2 regions of the Craterilacuibacter sp. genome follow, and region 2 is predicted to be linked to the other one. Evidence: riboswitches for the same ligand, from Rfam matches in the RefSeq annotation. Region 2 holds a riboswitch; the other holds the start of a gene.
What was found. A riboswitch is a leader RNA that binds a small molecule or an ion and turns the genes downstream of it on or off. The one in region 2 is predicted to bind thiamine pyrophosphate.

Region 1 (5,995 bases), on a different contig from region 2:
TACGCCCCTACGCCAGCATGCACCACGCTTTTACTGGCAGGCCTCGCAGTCCGGGTTGTCGATGCTGCAAAACTTGGCATCGGTGGCCGGGGTGGTGTCGAGCGGGGCTTGCTGGTGGGCGGCGATGCCGCCATCGGTGGCAACGGCATTGAGCTCGCCGCCGCGGCCGGTGGATTTTTCGGCGCTGGTGGCCGCCAGTGTGCGCAGGTAGTAGGTGGTTTTCAGGCCCTTGACCCACGCATGCTTGTACAGCTCGTCCAGCTTCTTGCCCGAGGCGCCGGCCATATAGATGTTGAGGCTCTGCGCCTGGTCTATCCACTTCTGGCGGCGCGATGCGGCTTCAACCAGCCATACCGGATCGACTTCAAAGGCGGTGGCGTAGATGGCCTTGAGCTCGGCCGATACACGGTCGATGCGCCCCAGACTGCCGTCGAAATACTTGAGGTCGGCTACCATCACTTCATCCCACAGGCCGGCGGCCTTGAGGTCGCGCACCAGATATTCGTTGGTGACGGTGAATTCGCCGGACAGGTTCGATTTGACGAACAGGTTCTGGTAGGTCGGCTCGATGCATGGCGACACGCCGATGATGTTGGAGATGGTCGCGGTCGGCGCGATGGCGAGGCAGTTGGAGTTGCGCATGCCGACTTGCTTGATGCGCTCGCGTAGCGGTGCCCAGTTCAGGCGCTCGCTGCGGTCTACATCCAGATAGCCGCCGCGCTCGGCCGCCAGCAGGCTGAGGCTGTCTTGCGGCAGGATGCCGCGATCCCACAGGCTGCCCTTGTAGCTTGGGTAGCGGCCGCGCTCTTCGGCAAGCTCGGTCGAGGCCCAGTAGGTGTGGTAGGCCACCAGCTCCATCGAGCTGTCGGCAAACTCGACCGCCGCGTTGCTGGCGTAAGGCACGCGCATCTGTAGCAGGCAATCCTGAAAGCCCATGACGCCCAGGCCAACCGGACGGTGCTTGAGGTTGGCGTTGCGCGCCTTTTGCACCGGATAGAAGTTGATGTCGATCACGTTGTCCAGCATGCGCATCGCGGTGCGTATGGTGGCTTTGAGCTTGTCGCCATCCAGCGCGCCGTCTTTCATGTGCGCGGCGAGGTTGACCGAGCCCAGATTGCACACGGCGATTTCGTCGGCGCTGGTGTTGAGCGTGATTTCAGTACACAAATTGGAGCTATGCACCACGCCCATATGCTGCTGCGGGCTGCGGATATTGCACGGGTCCTTGAAGGTGATCCACGGGTGGCCGGTTTCAAACAGCATGGTCAGCATCTTGCGCCATAACGATAGCGCCGGCAGGCTCTTGAATACGCGCAGTTTGCCGGCGCGGCCCAGTGCCTCGTATTCGCGGTAGCGTGCTTCGAAAGCGGCGCCAACCAGATCGTGCAGGTCCGGCACTTCGGACGGGCTGAACAAGCACCATTCGCCGCCTTCGATCACCCGCTTCATGAACAGGTCCGGAATCCAGTTGGCACTGTTCATGTCGTGGGTACGGCGTCTGTCGTCGCCGGTGTTCTTGCGCAGCTCGAGGAATTCCTCGATATCGGCGTGCCAGGTTTCCAGATAGGCGCACACCGCGCCCTTGCGCTTGCCGCCCTGATTAACGGCGACAGCGCTGTCGTTGACGACTTTCAGGAAAGGCACTACGCCCTGGCTCTTGCCGTTGGTGCCCTTGATATGGGCGCCCATGGAGCGCACTGGCGTCCAGTCGTTGCCCAGACCACCAGCAAACTTGGACAGCAGCGCGTTGTCCTTGATGCCGTCGTAGATGCCTTCCAGATCATCGGGGATGGTCGACAGATAGCAGCTGGATAGCTGGCTGCGGCGGGTGCCGGCGTTGAACAGCGTCGGCGTCGAGCTCATGAAGTCGAAGCTGGACAGAATGTGGTAGAACTCGATGGCACGCGCTTCGCGCTCGACTTCGTTTAGCGCGAGGCCCATCGCCACACGCATGAAGAAAGCCTGCGGCAGCTCGATGCGTACCTCGTTGTGATGCAGGAAGTAGCGGTCGGCCAGCGTCTGCAGCCCGAGATAGCCGAACTTGAGGTCGCGCTTGGCATCCAGTGCGGCGCCCAGACGCGCAAGGTCGAACTGGGCGAGGCGTTCGTCCAGCAGCTCGGCATCGATGCCGCGCCGGATAAAGACCGGGAAATACAGCGGATAGGTGTCGGCCATCGCTTCTTGCGCGACGGCTTCGCCCAGAATTTCAAGGCGCAGGTGATCCAGCAGCAATCGGGCCGTGACGTAGTCGTAGGCCGGGTCCAGCTCGATCATGGCGCGCGCCGCCAGTACCGCCGATTTGTTGACTTCTTCTTCGGATACGCCGTCGTAGATATTTTTCAGGGTCTCGGACAGGATGGCGTCCACATCGGTGCCGCCCAGTTCCTGGCAGGCCGATGCGATGGTGGCACGCAGGCGCGCCACATCCAGCGGCAATTTGCGGCCGTCTTTTTTCAGCACATTGATGGTGACCTGATGCAGCGCCTCGCCGCGTGCCGCCCGTTCGCGGGCACGCTCGTGACGGTAGAGCACATAGGCGCTGGCGACATCGTGTTCGCCAAAGCGCATCAGCGCCAGCTCGACCTGATCCTGAATGTCTTCGATATGGATGGCGCCGCCTTCGGGCTTGCGGCGCATCAGGGCCGATACCGCAGTTTCGGTCAGTTCGGCGACCTTGTTGCGTATGCTGGCCGAGCTGACACCCTGCTGGCCGATCACGGCGAGAAAGGCCTTGGTGACGGCAATGGAGATTTTGACCGGTTCGAATGCAACCACCGCACCGTTGCGGCGTATGGTTTTGTACTGGCTGTAGTCGGCCTGCGGTGCGGCGGCGCGGCCCAGCTCGGCGGCGGTTTTTCCGTCAAAAGTCTGCATTTTTGTTTTTTATCCCGTGTTGGTGCTGATTTTTAATGTTTTTAGCCGCTGCGGGCGGCTGGATGCTGGCGCCGCGCTATTATTTTTAGCCAGCTGCCAACACAATATGTGCTGCTTTGTTTAGTATATGGCGCAAATGGTAGTGTCTAAAGAGCAGAATCACAAGTCTTGACAAGGGCAGAAAATACCCGGATCCGCACCCTGTCTGGCTTGGCGGCTTTTAAAAAATAAGTGCGGGGTTCGCCGCGAAAAACGACAAGCGGGTGTCTCGCCTTGAAATACAAGGATGCAGCGTTTTAACCCCGGCAATGCCACTACATATAGTAGGGCTGGGCTGTGGCGGAAATGCTACGTCAGAATCATGAATGTGTGACGGCCAGCGGCAAGGGCTGCGCCCGGTGGCGGGCGCGATGCCGGTAGCTGATATTTGACCTGCATGCCTTGATGCGGTCACAATGCGCGTTCGCTCCGGGGTGCCGGGCCGCAAGGCTCAGCTGAGATGGTGAATACCGAACCCGATGGACTTGATCCGGATAATACCGGCGTAAGAAGAGCAATGACTGTTGGTGGCCGCCCCTCAAGGTGTGCTGCCGGTGCAGAGGATGGTGACGGTCTGCCTGAGGGCGCGTTTCTCTTGCACAGTTGTTTTGCCTGCCTCCGGAGCGTTGACAACAACGTAGCCGAGGCCCCAATGAATACTCCCGACCGCTTTGCCGCCATGCTCGCCGCCACCTGCGAGCCGCTACCTGCCTCCAGCAAGCACTATATCGCCGGCAGCCAGCCCGATATCCGCGTGCCGCTGCGTGAAATCGCGCTCTCCAACGGCGAAAATATCGCCCTGTACGATACCTCCGGCCCCTACACCGACCCGGCAGCGGCCCTTGATGTGCGCCGTGGCCTCGCCGCCATGCGTACACCGTGGATCACCGCCCGTGCTGACACCGAGGCTTACCCCGGGCGTATCGCCGATGCGCGTGATGACGGTTCGCGTGACGAAGCGTCCTTGCTGCGCCTGCGTGAGCTTTCCGCCGGTTTGCAGCGCACGCCGCAGCGCGCCCGGGCTGGTGCCAACGTCACCCAGATGCATTACGCGCGCCGTGGCATCGTCACCCCCGAGATGGAGTACGTGGCGATTCGCGAAAACGGCAAGCGCGAGTGGATGCGCGAATATCTGGGCGACCCCGAGCGCGAGGCGCGTCTGGCCGGTAACGGTATGGGCTTTGCCATGGCGCGCGAGATCACGCCCGAGATGGTGCGCGATGAAGTTGCACGCGGGCGGGCGGTGATTCCGGCCAATATCAACCACCCCGAGCTGGAGCCGATGGCAATAGGGCGCGCCTTTAAGGTCAAGATCAACGCCAATATCGGCAATTCGGCGGTCACCTCCGGCATCGAGGAAGAAGTGGAAAAGCTGGTGTGGTCGACGCGATGGGGCGCGGACACGGTGATGGATCTGTCCACCGGCCGCCATATCCACACCACGCGCGACTGGATCGTGCGCAATTCGCCGGTGCCTATCGGTACCGTACCCATCTATCAGGCGCTGGAGAAGGTCGGCGGCATCGCCGAGGACCTGAGCTGGGACATCTTCCGCGATACCCTGATCGAACAGGCCGAGCAGGGCGTCGACTACTTCACCATCCACGCAGGACTCAGGCTCGCCTATGTGCCGCTGACAGCGCACCGGCGTACCGGCATTGTCTCGCGTGGCGGCGCCATCCTCGCCAAATGGTGCATTTCCCATCACCGCGAAAATTTTCTCTACACCCATTTCGAAGACATCTGCGACATCATGAAGGCCTATGACGTGACCTTCTCGCTGGGCGACGGCCTGCGCCCCGGCTCGCTGGCCGATGCCAATGACGCGGCGCAGTTTGCCGAGTTGCGCACCTTGGGCGAGCTGACGCAGGTGGCGTGGAAGCACGATGTGCAGACCCTGATCGAAGGCCCGGGCCATGTGCCCATGCATATGATTCAGGCCAATATGGACGAGCAGCTGGCCGCCTGTGCCGAGGCGCCGTTCTATACGCTGGGGCCGCTGACGATAGACGTCTCGCCCGGTTACGACCATATCGCCTCCAGTATCGGCGCGGCGATGATAGGCTGGATGGGCACGTCCATGCTGTGCTATGTGACGCCCAAGGAGCATCTGGGCCTGCCCGATCGCGATGACGTGAAGCAGGGCCTGATCGCCTACCGTATCGCCGCCCACGCAGCCGATGTAGCCAAGGGCCACCCCGGGGCGCGTGCCCACGACGATGCGATGAGCCGCGCGCGCTTCGAGTTCCGCTGGGAAGACCAGTTTGCGCTGGCGCTGGACCCGGACACCGCGCGCGCTTACCACGACGCCACTTTGCCGGCCGAAGGCGCCAAGACCGCGCACTTTTGCAGTATGTGCGGGCCAAAGTTCTGCTCGATGAAGATCACGCAGGAAGTGCGCGACTACGCCGCCACGCTGGGGGTCAGCGATGAAGAAGCGCTGGCGCGCGGCATGGAAGGCGAGTCGCAGCGTTATGCCGATGCCGGGCGCCAGCTGTATGTGCCGATCGCAAAGGCCTGAGCCATGGCGAAGCTAGGTATTGCCGGCGCCGGTGTTGCCGGCCGGCTGCTGGCCTACCAGCTGGCCGCGCGCGGGCATCAGGTCACGGTATTCGACCCCGCCAGCGGCCCGTCGCCTGTGGGTGACGGAGCCGGTGCCGCCGGTTTTACGGCAGCGGGGATGCTCAGCCCCTTGGCCGAGCTGGAGCATGCGCCGCCCGCAATCGCGCAGCTGGGGGCGCGCTCGCTGCCCTTGTGGCGAGTGCTATCCGCTGCGCTGGCGGCAAGGCTGGGGACGCGGCCGGACACTTATCTGCGCTGTGCCGGCTCTTTGCTGCTGGCGCACCCGCCGGACGCGGGCGCGGCTGCGCGTGTGCTTGCCAGGCTTGAGCTCGCGCCACAACTGGCGGCGGAACTGGCTGCGCCACAGGCGCTGACGGCCGCCGAGCTTGGCGTACTGGAGCCCGAGCTGGCACCGGGCCTGCGAGGGTGGCTGCTGGCCGCAGAAGGGCAGGTGTTCCCCTATGCGCTGCTGCCGGCGCTGGTGGCGGCAAGCGAGGCTGTCTGGCGCTGGGGCTCGCGC
Region 2 (7,712 bases):
CTCGGCCTCGATATTGAAAGCCGGATACTCCAGCGGCCGGTCGCCGGAGGCAACACCCAGTAGCAAACGCCCGCCGCTAAGCTGGTCTACGCTGGCGGCGGCCTTGGCCATGTGTAAAGGGTGGCGTAAGGGCAGAATGATGGAGGCGGTGCCCAGCGCAATCGTGCGGGTGTGCGCGGCGACAAACCCAAGGTAGACCCACGGGTCGAAGACCTGTCCCACGTCACCGAAAGAAGGGTCGCGCAGGGGGACGTCACGTAGCCATAAGGCCTTGAACCCCAGTGTCTCTGCCTGTTGTGCCAATGCCATCTGGCCTGTCATGGCCGGGGTGTCGCCGGTAAAGGCTTCTATCGGGAAAAAAACCCCGACGGATAGTTGGCCTTGGCGGTAGGTGTGACTAAAGCCGTGCTGCTGATCGCTGCCGGTCTGACTGACTGAAAACATCGTGTCCTTTCTAGTATGCATTGACGGAACACGCGCTGTTTTATCCGCGCTGTTCCGTCAATGGCGAGAGCTGTCAGACGACAAGTACATTCAGGCGTACGGCAACATTGCCGCGTACCGCGTTCGAGTAAGGACAGACTTGATGGGTCGCCGTTACCAGAGCATGTGCCGCGTCGGCAGGCAGGCCGCCCACTTCGACAGACAGTTCGATATCCAGTGCATAGCCGCCGGCATCATTTTGCCCCATACCGACTTGAACCGAGGTTTTGCTGCCGGTGATGTTTTGTTTCAGGCGTTGCGCAGTCAAGGCCAAGGCGCTGTCGAAGCAGGCGGCATAGCCCAGTGCAAACAGCTGCTCGGGATTGACGCCGGTAGTGCCCGATCCTGGCATGGCCATGTCCAAGGCCAGGCTGCCATCGTCCAGCTTGCTGTGGCCGGTGCGCCCACCCTGAGCGCTGGCGCGGGTCTGGTAAAGTAGCTTCATAGGTTTTCTCCGTTGTGCTTGGTGTCTTGCGGTGCTGTCACGCGGACGATCAGCTTGCCGAAGTTGCGGCCTTGCAACAGACCGATAAAGGCGGCAGGCGCATTTTCCAGCCCTTCGATCCTATCTTCGCGGAACTTGATATGACCTGCAGCCAGCCATAGGCTCATCTGCTTGAAAAACTCGTCATAGCGTGAACCGTAGTCGTCAAAAATGATGAAACCCTGCATCTTGATACGCCGGGTCAGCAAGGTGCGGGTGAGCAGGCCCAAGCGGTCGGGACCGGCAGGCAGCGTGGTGTCGTTGTAGTGGGCAATCAGGCCGCACACCGGCACGCGGGCACCGACATTGAGCAAGGGCAGGACAGCATCGAAGACCGCACCGCCGACATTTTCGAAGTAAACATCGATGCCTTGCGGGCAGGCGGCTGCCAGTTGGGCGGCAAAGTCGGGCTGGTGATGATCAATACAGGCATCAAAACCCAGCTCTTCCACCACAAAGCGGCATTTCTCGGCACCACCGGCCACACCCACCGCACGGCAACCCTTGATCTTGGCGATCTGGCCGACGACCGAACCCACGGCGCCGCTGGCAGCTGCGACCACAATGGTTTCACCGGCTTTGGGCTGACCGATATCGAGTAAGCCCATATAAGCGGTAAAGCCGGTCATGCCCAGTACGCCGAGTGCCCGCGAAGGGTGGGGCATCTCTTTATCCAGCTTGCTGAGCGCGCTGCCATCGGACAGGGCATAGTCCTGCCAGCCGCTATAGGCCAGCACCAGATCACCCGGTTCGAAATCTGCATGTTGCGATGCTTCGACCCGCGAGATGGTGGCACCCACCATGACTTCGCCCAAAGCGACCGGTGCGGCATAGGAGGGGGCATCGCTCATGCGGCCACGCATATACGGATCCAGTGACAGATACAGGCTGCGCAGCAACACCTGACCGGCCGCCGGAACCGGAAGCGGGCCCGCTGTCAGGTGGAAGTCCTCTAGGGTGGGCGCTCCGATTGGGCGTTGCTGCAATAGGATCTGACGATTTTGCGACATATTAATGGGCTCTCTGTAATGGGGTGGCGGCATGATCGGCAGGGTGCGCGATGATATAGCCCAGGCGCGGGAAATGGAGTTGCAGCGGGCCGTGTGCAGCAGCAAGCAATTGCAGCGTAATTTGATGGTCATCCAGATGTAGCAGCTGGCCGCAGACGGCCTCTTGTGGGTAGCCTTCCGGCATGACGCTGCACCAGCTACCGACAGGCCATGCTGCTTCGTGGCTAATGCCGGCAAGCGCTAGTGGTTGGCTGGCCAGTGCAATGGCGATGGCCTCGCTGGCTTCCATGCTGTGGTGCGGGGCCTGGCCGAAGGCTCGCATGCGGACAAACCAGTCAGGGAGTGCGTGGTGCTTGGCAAGCAGCGTATCCAGCAGACCTGCACCATGTAAAAACCACAAGGGGTGATAGAGGCCGAAGTCCCCTAGGGCCGGCTGTGTGCCGCCCAGAAAATCGTCTTGTGTCAAGACTGTATCCAGCAGCGCCAGCAAACATTGCAGCTGGCTCTCGATATGCGGCAAGTCCGCCACCAGCGTGGCGCGGGAAAAATCAAACTGCAGATGCATGGCCGCGCGGTCGTCCAGCAGCGCTTGCGGAAGCTGCCAAGCGCGCATTCCCATTACATAGCGCACCGCCAGCCAGAATAGCTCGACATCGACCCAGTGACTGATCAGGCCGGCGCGAGCGCCGGCCGCCCGGTTTTTTGTGCCAGGTGCCGGAAAGCGGCGTTCCAGTTCGCTGGCAATCAGTGCCGAGTCGCAATAGAGGTCGGCGCCGATCTGGAGTACTGGCGCGCGGCGATAGCCATGGGTCAGTGCCATTAATTCCGGTTTGGGCAGCATGGGCGGCATGATGACCGAGCGCCAGTGCAGTTGCTTGTAAGCGAGCAGCAGGCGGATTTTTTCCGCATAGGGCGAGGCTTCGTAGTGATGCAGTATCAGTTCTGGCGCCATGGTGGCTGACATCCTTATCGTTATTCAAGCAGTAAGCGCTGCATGGCTAAATCTGGATTAGACCGGTCGTCTAATGGGTGGAAAAAAATAAAAGAGACCGTCTGTTATGACGGACTCTAACGACTGCTGCGTATTTGATTATTTATCCTGAGTTGAATAATACGCAAGATTAGACCGGTCGGCTAGTAAATATGGAAATTATTCCATATTCAGCATCAGACGCGGCAAGTCCTATGGTGGTCATGCCGTTAAGGCCGTCGCGTAGGTAGGGCAGGGGTACATGAATACCGTGGCGGTCATGCGCTTTGAATGAGCTGTCTTCTCGGTGGCTGCTTTAAGCGTTATCATGCGTGCGCAAATCACCGGGGGTGCCCACGCGGGCTGAGAGAGTCCCCATTACCTGATCTGGATCGTGCCAGCGTAGGGAGTGTGATTCGGCAGGTGTTCGTCTGCCGTTTCCGTTCTCCGCCGTCGGCATTCACGCGGAGAAGTCATGAAGTCTGTTCGTATCCTCACCACCATCGGGCTTGCGTTTGCTGCCTGCGCCGTTCAGGCCGCCGAGTTGCGCGTGCTGACGCATTCGTCGTTTGCCCTGCCCAAGGAACGCCTGGCGGCCTTCGAGCAGCAACACGGCGTCAAACTGTCGCTGATCAAGGGCGGCGACGCCGGCGAGATGGTCAATAAACTGATTCTGACCCGTGCCAATCCGATCGCCGATGTGGTTTATGGTGTGGACAACACCCTGCTGGCCAAGGCCTCTGCCGCCGGCGTGATTGCATCGTATAGCGGCGCAGCGCTCAAGACCAAGGCGCGTTACGCATTGGGTGAGGGCGTGGTCAGCACCGACTACGGTTATGTCACGCTGAACTACGACAAAGCCTGGTTTGCCAAGCACAAGCTGGCGCTGCCGGCATCGCTGCAGGATTTGACCAAGCCGGCCTACAGCAAGCTTTTGGTCGTGCAGAACCCGTCCACCTCCAGCCCCGGTTACGCTTTTATGCTGGCGACCATCGCCGGCATGGGCGAAGCGCAGGCTTTCGACTGGTGGGGCAAACTGCGCGCCAATGGCGTGAAAGTAGCCAAGGGCTGGAGCGAGGCCTATTACACCGACTTTTCGCGTAACGGCGGTGAGCGTCCGCTGGTGGTGAGTTACGCTACGAGTCCGGCAGCCGAGGTGTTCTACAGCAAGGACAAAATCAGCACTTCACCGACCGGTAACCTGTTCCTCAAGGGCGGGGTATTCCGTCAGGTCGAGGGTGTGGCACTGGTCAAGGGCGGCAAGGAAGCTGTAGCGGCGGCCAGGTTTGTCGAATTCATGCGTTCACCCGAGGTGCAGGCCGAGTTGCAGACCGCGATGTGGATGTATCCGGTGGTGGAAGGCAGTCCGGTGGCCGCTGTATTCAGCCATGCGGCCGAGCCGGGTTTTGCCGCCGAGGTGACGCCGCAGGCCATTGCCAAGCAGGGCGGGGCATGGCTCAAACGCTGGAACAAGGTGGTGTTGCGCTAAACCATGCAGACTGATGTATTGCCGCGGGCGTCACAGCGTGCGCTCGCGCTGCCGCCGCTGGTTTTTTTGCTGCTGCTGGCCTTGTTGCCCTTGGCGCGTCTGCTGGCTGAGGGCTGGGGTGGGCTTAACCTCGCGGTACTGGACGATGCTTATCTGCAGCAGCGGCTGTGGTGGTCGCTGGCGCAGGCTGCGATCACCTGTGTATTGACGGCCAGTCTGGGGCTGCCCCTGGCGTGGGTGCTGGCGCGGCTGGATTTTCCCGGCCGGTGCCTCTTGTTGCGGCTGATCCTGCTGCCCTTCGTGATGCCGACGCTGGTGGCCGGCATGGGGGTACTGACCCTGTTCGGCCCCAGAGGGATCAGCGGGCTGGATTTGCAGGACACGCCGTGGCTGTTGCTGTACGGCAATCTGTTTTACAACCTGCCGCTGGTGATACGTGCATCGGTCGACGGCCTGTTGGCTTTGCCGGCCAGCCGCTTGCTGGCAGCGCGCACGCTGGGTGCATCGCCGTGGCGTGCGTTCTGGCGTATCGAGCTGCCGGCTCTTTTGCCGTGGCTCGCTTCCAGCCTGTGTCTGGTCTTTCTCTATTGCTTTTCCGGTTTCGGCCTGGCGCTGCTTCTGGGGGGGCAGCAGTGGGCGACGGTAGAAGTCGAAATTTATACGCTGGTCGCTTACGAGCTGAATCTGGCCGATGCCGGCGTGCTGGCACTGGCGGCGATGCTGGTCAGTGCGACAGCGGCCTTGCTTTATGCCGGGGTCGAGGCGCGACTGGCTGTGCCGGCCAAAACCGAACCTCTGGCCTTGCTTAAAGCCGATAGCCTGCGCCGGCAGCTGTTGCTGGCTGCCGCCTTATCCATCCTGCTGGCGGTGACTGCTGCACCGCTATTGGCGCTAGTCTGGCGTGCGCTGCAGGTGGAGTACGAGGCCTGGGCCTTGCTGTGGAATGCAGACACGGCTTTGGCGCTATTTAATACCCTGCGTTTTTCCGCCATGGCCTTGCTGCTGGCCAGCTTGCTGGGCGTATTGCATGCGCTGGCGGCACGGCGAAATGTAATGATGCGTGCGGCGGCATTCCTGCCGTTTGTGGTGTCGCCGGTATGTGTGGCTTTCGGCCTGCTGCTGCTGTATCCGGGCTGGAGCGCCAGTCTGCTGCTTTTGGTCTCAAGCTATGCCTTGCTGGCTTACCCGTTTATTGCCAAGAGTCTGGCTGCGGCGCTGGATGCCTTGCCGGACAATCTGCTTTGTGCTGCCCGTACGCTGGGCGCGTCACCGCTGCGGGTATGGTGGCGGGTCAGCTGGCCTTTGCTCAGGCCTGCATTTCGGCGCGGGCTTGCTTTTGCCGCCGCCACCACGGTGGGCGAATTTGCGGTGACCCTGTTTTTGTCGCGCCCCGAATGGCTGACGTTGACGACCCTGATCTACCAGCATCTGGGCCGGCCCGGGCAAGGCAATCTGGAAGCGGCGCTGCTGTTATCCGTGTTATTGATGCTGTTTGCCCTGCTGGCCTTTATTGCCATCGAGTGGCCGGAAAAAAATCATGCTCCAGATCGTTGACCTTAGTCTTGCCTATGCCGGCCGGCCCTTGCTGCATCATTTCAGCCTGACCGTCGCCGCCGGTGAAGTGGTGGCCCTGCTCGGGCCTTCCGGTTGCGGAAAAAGCTCTTTGCTCAAGATTATTGCCGGCCTGGCCATGCCCGACAGCGGGCAGCTGTGGTTTGACGGGCAGAATCTTGCCGGCGTGCCGCCCGAGCGCCGCCGCTTCGCGCTGATGTTTCAGGACTTCGCACTGTTTCCGCATCTGGACGTATTGGGCAATGTGATGTTCGGCCTGATCGAACAGCGCGTGCCCAAGGCCGAGGCGAGTGCACGGGCGCATCTCATGCTGGCCGACGTCGGTCTGGCCGGATTTGAGGCTCGACGGGTATGGGGTCTGTCGGGAGGCGAACAGCAGCGGGTGGCACTGGCGCGTGCACTGATTACCCGGCCACGACTGATGTTGCTGGATGAGCCTTTTTCGGCGCTGGACGCAGCCTTGCGCGAGTCGCTGGGGGACGAGTTCCGCCGCCGCCTCAAGGCGGCCAGCATGCCCGCTATTCTGGTGACGCACGATGCGGCCGAGGCCGAGCGGCTGGCCGATCGCGTACTCAGCTTACCGCCGCCTCGCTAGCGCGCCACCCCTCTCTCCCCTCTGCGTCATGCAATCTTGACATCAGGGAAAATACGACTAGCCAATTATATTTTTTTAGCATATTTTATTGTGGAATAATGACCAGTACAACAAAGTCTTTATCCTTGAGGGAATGCCATGACAGTCAAGAAACAGTTGCTGGCGCAGCTAGCGGCTATGCTGCTGGGCGTCGTATTGATGGCCGGCTGGGGGTTGTACAACTTGTATACCTCGCTGGTCGAGACCTATCGGGGAACAGTCACCGAGCAGACTCAAAGCGCGGTCTCCATCGTCCGCGCCTACGAGGATGTCGCCCGTCGCGGCGAGTTGCCGCTGGCCGAAGCACAGGCGCGCGCAAAGGCCGCGCTGATGGCTGCCCGCTACGGCGAAGACGGTTACTATTACCTGCTTGATGACAAGCTTAATTTCATCGCGCACCCGGTCAAGCCCAAGCTGGCCGGCAGCAGCATCTACGCGCTGAAGACACCGGATGGCCGTAATCTGGGCGATATTTTCGCCGCAGCACTTGCTGCGAACGACGTCGCGCTGTACGACTGGCCGAAACCCGGTGCCGACGCACCGGTCGGCAAGATGAGTATGAACCTCAAGTCCGGCGACTGGGGGTGGGTGGTCGGCACCGGCATCTATACCAACAAGATTCATAGCGACGTGCTGGGGCACGCGTTCGAGCAAGGCGGGGTGCTCGCCGTACTGACGCTGCTGCTGGGTGCGTTGGGCTGGAATATCCAGCGCAATATCGCCCGTCAGCTGGGTGGTGAGCCGGCTTATGCGCGCGAGGTGGTGCGCAAGATTGCGGCAGGGCAGTTGCATACCAGTATTCAGTTGTTGCCGGGGGATCAGGATAGCTTGCTCGCCGGTATTGCCGGCATGCAGCATGATCTGCGTGCCATGGTCGGGCAGGTTGCCGATAGCGCAGGCACTCTGGTGCTGACCATCGGCGAGCTGTCACGTCAGGTCGAACAGGTTGCCGGGCGTTCCAGCGAGCAAAGCACCGCCGCCAGCGCCATGGCCGCATCCATCGAAGAGATGACTCAGGGGATTGCCCATCTTTCGGGGAATGCCGAGCAGGCACGCGAACTGGGGGTGCG

Region 1: another riboswitch for thiamine pyrophosphate. It lies ahead of thiC (phosphomethylpyrimidine synthase ThiC); the one in region 2 lies ahead of ACRC1E_RS02305 (thiamine ABC transporter substrate-binding protein).

Annotation. Positions count from the first base shown of each region.
Region 1 covers NZ_JBOFOO010000283.1:246-6,240, reverse strand. The annotation lists gene ACRC1E_RS09960 (ribonucleoside-diphosphate reductase subunit alpha) at 31-2,874, opposite strand; TPP riboswitch at 3,334-3,442, shown strand; gene thiC (phosphomethylpyrimidine synthase ThiC) at 3,566-5,434, shown strand; partial or broken gene ACRC1E_RS09950 (FAD-dependent oxidoreductase) at 5,438-5,995, shown strand, end outside.
Region 2 covers NZ_JBOFOO010000068.1:997-8,708, reverse strand. The annotation lists gene ACRC1E_RS02325 (LLM class oxidoreductase) at 1-444, opposite strand, end outside; gene ACRC1E_RS02320 (organic hydroperoxide resistance protein) at 518-928, opposite strand; gene ACRC1E_RS02315 (NADP-dependent oxidoreductase) at 925-1,977, opposite strand; gene ACRC1E_RS02310 (glutathione S-transferase family protein) at 1,979-2,929, opposite strand; TPP riboswitch at 3,284-3,374, shown strand; gene ACRC1E_RS02305 (thiamine ABC transporter substrate-binding protein) at 3,423-4,436, shown strand; gene ACRC1E_RS02300 (ABC transporter permease) at 4,440-5,990, shown strand; gene ACRC1E_RS02295 (ABC transporter ATP-binding protein) at 5,974-6,603, shown strand; gene ACRC1E_RS02290 (methyl-accepting chemotaxis protein) at 6,742-7,712, shown strand, end outside.